Regions from separate parts of the Carnobacterium sp. CS13 genome, predicted to be linked through region 1. Evidence: riboswitches for the same ligand, from Rfam matches in the RefSeq annotation. Region 1 holds a riboswitch; the other holds the start of a gene.

Region 1 (3,741 bases):
TCACAGGGTATGATGAAACCCCGGAAACACAGGCCACGGCAGTTGGGTTCCATGAAATCGCAGACCCTGATTTTTCTATGCACAAATATTTATTAGGGGATAACGGGGTAGTGTATGAATTAATTGGAACAGTGGAAGAGATAGGGAGTTTTAGCGCGGGCTATGATGAATATGCTGATGATGGATTAACTAAGCCTGGGGCAGAAGCAGTTGAAAATTTTGTGTTTAAGGTCTCAGAAGATAAAGCGGCACAAGAAGAATGGGTGCGCATATTGACAGAACAGCAGCAAATAAACTAAAATCGAAAAACCACTTAATAGTTCTGTATTTTCATCTAAGTTAGTTTGACTGTGATTACCATTCTTAGACTCACACTTTTATAAAAAGGACGGACGAAATGGCACATAAATTTGAAAGCTTCATAGATGAACTGGCAATGACGGAAGTCTCGCAAAATGTTTACAATCAGTATTCTTATGCTAATCAAGAGAATGCTGTTAGGAGAGAGAATCTGCTGGTTTATTTAAAGCAAATGGATAAAATCAAACCTAAACTGATACTTGTTGGAGAAGCACCAGGGTATAGAGGTAGCCGACTTACCGGAGTTCCTTTTACCAGTGAACATTTGCTGATGAATAACGTGAAGGGGTTAGAACTATTTGGCAAGGAAAACGGTTATAAACTGCCTTCGGAAAAAGACAAGCTGTTAAAAGAAGCAACGGCTACCATTATATGGAATACACTTTTAGAACAGGATATTGTCTCATTAGGATGGAATGCTTTTCCTTTTCACCCTCATAAAAAAGACAACGGCAAAAGCAATCGGATGCCAACAAAGAAAGAACTTTTGATGGGAGAAATGTTTCTTATTCAAATGATTGAAATGTTTCAGATTGAAAAGGTTGTTGCGGTAGGCAATAAAGCGGAAGAAAGCCTTCATCAGCTGGGAATAGAGTGTCTGAAAGTAAGACATCCTGCTCAAGGCGGAAAAAATGCATTTGTTCAAGGAATAAAGCGAATCAAATAAGAATGAACTAACGAATACAACAGTTGAATAATCTTGAATAGGAAGAGTGTCTTCTATCGTGTTGTAGGAATAATTTAGTTGTTCTAGGAATCAGTATTTATAATCGATATAATAAGAGCAACTATTTTTTTAGAGGAGTGATTTATATGACGAATGAACAAAAAGATAGACCGACAACGCAGTATCTTTTACCACATGGCTGGACAATTAATTTGTCTGACAAAGCTGACTTGCTTCAAAATAACGATGGTAAAGTTGCAATCATTCTTAAGTCAAAAAACTTTGGAGATGTCTCGCCTGTTGTATTTGATGTATTGGAGAACAGTATTCATGTGCAGTCCTTGCCGCATTTCGCAGAACGAGTATCTTTCACATTAGATAAAGAAATTGAATTGGTGTTTAATTCTTTTGTTTACGAACAAGGATAAATAAAGCTCACTGTTTATTTTTAAGAAGTTCAGTTTTAGAAAAGAAAAGTAACAAAAAAGGCTCATTTGACGAGCTTTTTTGTTACTACTCTTCTTTCTTGCTGTAAATTTCATAAGCAAAATATCCGCCTAATAAGCCGATTCCAGCTCCTAAACTAAGTGTAGATAATAAAGAAATGGGAAAAAATGAGCTTGAAATCATACCAATAATACAACCAAGAAGCATGCCTAGTGGTATCAAACTATTTAGTAAATCTTGAGCGCCTTTGGTTTTTTTCTTACCCAAGGTACCATGATCGTGCTTTTGTTTAAGTTTTGTAACTACAAATATCCCGATTACCCCTACTATTATCATAGGGAGTAAAATAAGTGCAATTTCTATTACTGAGCTCATACTCAAATCTCCTTCATTTTTTAATCTGAATTGATTCTACCATACTTAATTAATACAGCTAACCAACTGCTTCAAAAAATTAAATCACTATTGACATTAGTTTTGTTTCACTATACTCTTACAGTACAAAAGTAAATAAGTCTTCAGGGCAGGGTGCAAGTCCCTACCGGTGGTAAAGCCCACGAGCCGCAAGGCAGATTCGGTTAGATTCCGAAGCCGACAGTATAGTCTGGATAAAGCGAAGACAAACTAATTGCTGAACAATGAAGATGATTGAAGTCTTATTTGAGATGGATGGAAATCGTGAGTTTATGATGCAGCTATTAAACCGTCTTATTTAACGATAAGCCAAGCCCTGGATGTAAATCTAGGGCTTTTTTGTATAGTGTTTGAAAAATTAAATAGTCTTCAGGGCAGGGCGAAAGTCCCTACCGGTGGTAAAGCCCACGAGCCGCGAGGCAGATTCGGTTAGATTCCGAAGCCGACAGTTATAGTCTGGATAAAAGAAGACATCAGTTTTAAAGAACAAAAGCAACCGAGTACATAGTATGCGGATTTATTTGTGGTGTCTTTATAAACAAAACTGACGAAAGCCCTGAGAAGAAATTCTTAGGGCTTTTTATTTTGGAAGGGGTGAGAGGGTTGGATGAAAAATATATGCAGCTTGCATTGGATTTAGCCAAGAAAGGCAAAGGTTGGACGTCGCCGAATCCTTTAGTGGGTGCTGTGATTGTTAAAGATGGAAGAGTGGTTGGTCAGGGATATCATGAAATATATGGACAGCCTCATGCGGAAGTAAATGCGGTTGCATCAGCAAAAGAAGATGTGTCAGGAGCAACGTTGTATGTCACGCTAGAGCCTTGTTCGCATTTCGGAAGAACGCCTCCTTGCTCAGACTTGTTGATAGAGAAAAAGATTCAACGAGTCGTGGTTGGGACGTTCGATCCGAATCCATTAGTAGCTGGAAAAGGGATTGAAAGGCTTTGTAATGCTGGAGTTGAAGTGGACGTAGGTGTCTTGGAAAACGAATGCCAACTATTGAATGAAGTTTTTATGAAATACATTATCACTAAAGAACCTTTTGTTGTGATGAAAACGGCGATGTCACTAGACGGAAAAATAGCGACAGTGATGGGTGAATCTCAATGGATCTCTGGAGAAGCTTCCAGGCAGCAGGTACATAATTTGCGTCATGAATTGTCTGGGATCATGGTCGGGGTCGAAACGGTTATCAGAGATGATCCGAAGCTAACTGCCCGAGGGCCAAATAGCAAAAATCCCATTAGAATTGTGGTGGATAGTCAGCTCAGAATTCCGCTGGCGTCAACGGTATTGACCCAGGAGGATACAGCTAAAACAATCGTAGCGGCTACTGAAAGAGCCGATAGCGAAAGAATAAAAATACTGAGGAAAATGGGCGTTGAAGTCATTGTGACTAAAGAGAAGTCTGGGAGAGTTGATTTGCGGGAATTAATGAAAACACTAGGTGCCATGGGAATCGACAGTGTTTTGCTGGAAGGCGGTGCGGCATTGAATTTTTCAGCCTTGGAAGAAGGCATTGTGGATAAAATGCAGGTTTATATTGCGCCAAAAATCATCGGAGGAAAGCATGCTAAAACAGCTGTTGAAGGGGCAGGCGTTGCAGATTTGAAAGAGGCTTTTCAACTGAATCGGATGACAGCTGGGATGGTTGGAGAGGATCTAGTTGTAGAAGGCTATCTGGATAAATAAAGAGAAGCAATCGATTGGAGGAAGTCTCATGTTTACTGGAATTATTGAAGAAGTGGGAACCGTTAAGTCGATCCAAAGCGGCAAAAGTTCTTCAGTTCTCAGAATAAAAGGGCAAAAAGTAGTGCAAGGAACGCGTATTGGGGACAGTATCGCAACAAACG
Region 2 (3,741 bases), 530 kb from region 1:
GAGAACAGTAGATACCCATATTAAACGATTACGGGAAAAATTGACCAAACAATCTGAGGCGGCTGCAAAAATGATTGTGACTGTTTGGGGATTAGGGTACAAATTTAATTCCTATCCTGAAGAAAAGAAGTAGGTTAAGTGATGATTAAATTAAACAACATCACCTTTCGGGTATGGGCAGTCACTATGCTTATCGTAGGGTTTTGCTTTATTACGACCAATCAGATATATGGCAGCATCTATCAAAAAAATGTTGAAAACAATTATCTATCCGATTATAGAGCCTCAATAAAAACGACAGAAACATATTTAGAAGAAGATCCTCAGTTTTTAATCGATCACTTGGATAAGTTGAAAGCGCACGATACCCATGTGTTTATGTCGATTTATTTAGATGGTCAACCTGTCAGTACCTCTTACAATATGTCTGAACAATTGACACCTTCTTCTAAAGAGATTTTACTCGCTGATGAAGAAGTAAAAAAAGCGATGAAAGCTGGAAAAGATACTGAGATCATAAGCGAACATGAAAACAAAAAAAACGCAGAGTCTGTATTTATTTTCCGCATGAAAACTTTCGAGTTCAATGGACAAAAGGGAACATTGTATTCGTTTGGAGATTTGTCTTTTTTAAACGCAACACAACAAAAAATGAACATCTGGTCTCTGATTAATTTTGCTCTTTATGGATTGTTAGCAATTGGTCTTTTTTATTATTTGCAAAATCGTTTAGGGAAGCCTTTGAACGAATTAAGAGACATTGCTTTTGAATATGCAAAAAATGATTTTTCACAACAAGCTCCAATACATTATAAAGATGAAATCTCACAACTTGCTTTAGCCATGAATAAAATGCGGAAATCATTGGAAACCACTGGAACGGCAACTCGACAAGAAAAAGAATTGTTAGAAAACATTGTTACTTCGATCTCAACCGGTATTTTATACTACAATCAAGATAAAACTTTGCTGATGTCTAATCCGATTGGCGAAGAGTTTTTGCATAATTGGTATAAGTTGGAAGGGATAGAAGAAACGGCTGTGCCGGAAGTGATAGCAGATCAAATAGATGAAGTGATTGAAAAATCTGAAAAAGTTTATTACGATGCTACCTTTAATGATATTTATTTCGAAATCACATTGGTTCCTTTATTTGATGAAGGGTTAGAAAACGTCCGGGGAGTTCTAGTATCGTTGCAAGATTTAACAAAAGAACGGCGTTTGGATAAAATGCGCGTCGATTTTATCAATAACGTTTCTCATGAATTACGAACACCTTTAGTAATGATACAAGGTTACAGTGAGGCAATTTTAGACGATATAGCTGAAACAGAAGCAGAAAAACATGAGATGGCGAGTATCATCGGTGAAGAATCGAAACGGATGAACCGAATGGTCAACGAAATGCTGGATTTATCTAGAATGGAAGCAGGTCATATTGATTTGATTCGTGAAGATGTCATTTTAGAACCGTTTTTCAGAAAGTTGATGGCGCGTTTTAATCGTATAGCTGGAAGCAGTCATGTAAGGTTAACCCTTAAAATCGATCCAGGAGTGCAAACATACGAGATGGATGAAGACAAGATGAACCAAGTATTTGTCAATTTGATCAACAATGCTATACGGCATACTGCTATGGCGGAACGAGAAAATAAAGAAGTCAAATTATGGGTTCATTTAGATAAAGTTTTTGATGAAGTTGTTATGGAAGTGATAGACAACGGTATGGGTATAATGGAAGAAGATATTCCCTATATTTTTGATCGCTTTTATAAGGCGGATAAATCTAGAACGGTTTATAAAACCAATCAGACGGGTACTGGGATAGGGCTATCAATCGTAAAAAATATTATTGAAGAACATGGCGGCACTATTGAGGTTAAAAGTGTTCCAAATGAAGAGACAGTTTTCGCCATGCGTTTTCCTTATATTGATCCTAACGAAACAAACGTATAAAAAGTAAGTAAAACTCTTGCAAAATACTCTTAAGTTTAGTATACTTTAGGAGTACAGATGATGTACTAAAAAAATAATAGATTCGTCTTCAGGGGCAGGGTGTAATTCCCGACCGGTGGTATAGTCCACGAGCTAGGTAGCATTATCTGGTTGAACTGGTTTAATTCCAGTACCGACAGTAAAGTCTGGATAAAGAAGATGGGGCTTATTTGAATGTACTAATGTTCTTATGCTCTGTTTGATTTTTCTGAAGAAAAATTAGACGGGCATATTTTTTTGACTAGTATTCTTCGGTAAGCTCAAAATGCTCAAGCTGATGGATCCTTTTAGGAGGATTTTTATGCAAAATAGTAACACAAAAAGACTAGTAGGAGTTTCGATGCTTGCAGCGGTCGCTTTCGTCCTAATGTTTTTCGCTTTTCCCATTATCCCTGGAGTTTCTTTTTTGAAAATAGATTTCAGTGATATTCCTGTATTGTTAGGTATGTTTTTATATGGTCCTGTAGGGGGAATAATGGTAGCTGTGATCCGTACGGTTCTTCATTATATTCAAACTGGCGGAGATGCAGGGTATCCTATTGGTGATGCGGCTAGCTTGATTGCCTCGTTAGCTTATTGTTTGCCGATTTATTATATTATGCGCAATAAAGTAGAAAACACGCAAACCATCGTTTTTGCTAATGTGATTGGAACCCTCTCTTTAACGACGATCCTATCGTTCTTGAATGCTTATGTGCTGATCCCGCTTTATTTTGCCGTTTTAAACTTCAGCGTTGGTCCGATACAACAATACGTTTTTTACGGTGTAGTACCCTTCAACCTGGCAAAAGGAATAATCGTCAGCAGTGTTTTCGTTATTCTTTTCGCTAAAATGAAACCCTGGATCGTTCGCAATCAGCTCTCTAATTTCAGTTATGGAAAATAGAAATTAAATTGTATATTAAATAAAGAAATGGGACTCGTGATCGTAACGAGCCCATTTTTGTTTAATGCAATAAAAAAATAAAGTAATTTATGTATTTCCCATTATATTTTCTAAATATTTGGTATATTAGAATAAGAAGAAGCATTAAAAATAAGCAGTAACAATAATCAAGTGAACAAAGAAAAAGGAGGAGACTACTTTGGTGAAATTGACTTATTTTGAAAACTTTTGTTTGTCGTTGTTTTCAAATGATGTTTCGAAAAAATCCTCTACCATTTACCATATACTTACAGGAAAAAGAACAGCTTCGATATTGTATAATGCTCAACAATACCGTTTAACAGCTTATTTTTCTTTGTTTCCAAAAATAAAACGACAACAATTTGAACGCCTAATAAACAAAATGGAACGTTTAGAATTGATTACAGCAGATTCCGAAGGAGAAGGGTATCAATTAACAGAAAGTGGAGCTAAAGGCTATCAGCAGTACTTTATGAAGCATACTTATCCAGTTCATTTAAATCAATTGAAAAATGGAGCTGTTAACGCCTATTTTTGGCGTAAATGTTTATTTGTTACCCAAGTTTTATCAGAGGTTCGCCATGGCAATAAACACTATTTGCCATTGGAAAAAGAATGGAAAAATCAAATCTGGTTAAAAAATTGGTTAAATCAACATCATCAAGATAAGCAAACTTTAGCCCAGCAATTTGGCAAAGAATGGTTATTTTTATTAAATGAGCTGACAGAAACCAATGCTGAGATCATCGTTGCTTATCTAACCGGCCATGGAAAGATTGGAAAAACACGAAGACAATTAGCTGAACATTATGGTATCGAACCTCTTGAAGCTGAAATAA

What was found. A riboswitch is a leader RNA that binds a small molecule or an ion and turns the genes downstream of it on or off. The one in region 1 is predicted to bind FMN.
Region 2: linked by a shared signal. The riboswitch ahead of JHE06_RS05065 (ECF transporter S component) and the one ahead of ribD (bifunctional diaminohydroxyphosphoribosylaminopyrimidine deaminase/5-amino-6-(5-phosphoribosylamino)uracil reductase RibD) in region 1 are both predicted to bind FMN.

The regions. Positions count from the first base shown of each region.
Region 1 is NZ_CP067364.1:522,858-526,598, forward strand. Features, by position in the region: gene JHE06_RS02510 (hypothetical protein) at 1-299, shown strand, start outside; gene JHE06_RS02515 (uracil-DNA glycosylase) at 398-1,027, shown strand; gene JHE06_RS02520 (hypothetical protein) at 1,174-1,455, shown strand; gene JHE06_RS02525 (hypothetical protein) at 1,541-1,849, opposite strand; FMN riboswitch at 1,985-2,099, shown strand; FMN riboswitch at 2,250-2,364, shown strand; gene ribD (bifunctional diaminohydroxyphosphoribosylaminopyrimidine deaminase/5-amino-6-(5-phosphoribosylamino)uracil reductase RibD) at 2,507-3,580, shown strand; gene JHE06_RS02535 (riboflavin synthase) at 3,609-3,741, shown strand, end outside.
Region 2 is NZ_CP067364.1:1,052,932-1,056,672, forward strand. Features, by position in the region: gene JHE06_RS05055 (response regulator transcription factor) at 1-133, shown strand, start outside; gene JHE06_RS05060 (sensor histidine kinase) at 142-1,956, shown strand; FMN riboswitch at 2,037-2,160, shown strand; gene JHE06_RS05065 (ECF transporter S component) at 2,297-2,881, shown strand; gene JHE06_RS05070 (helix-turn-helix domain-containing protein) at 3,084-3,741, shown strand, end outside.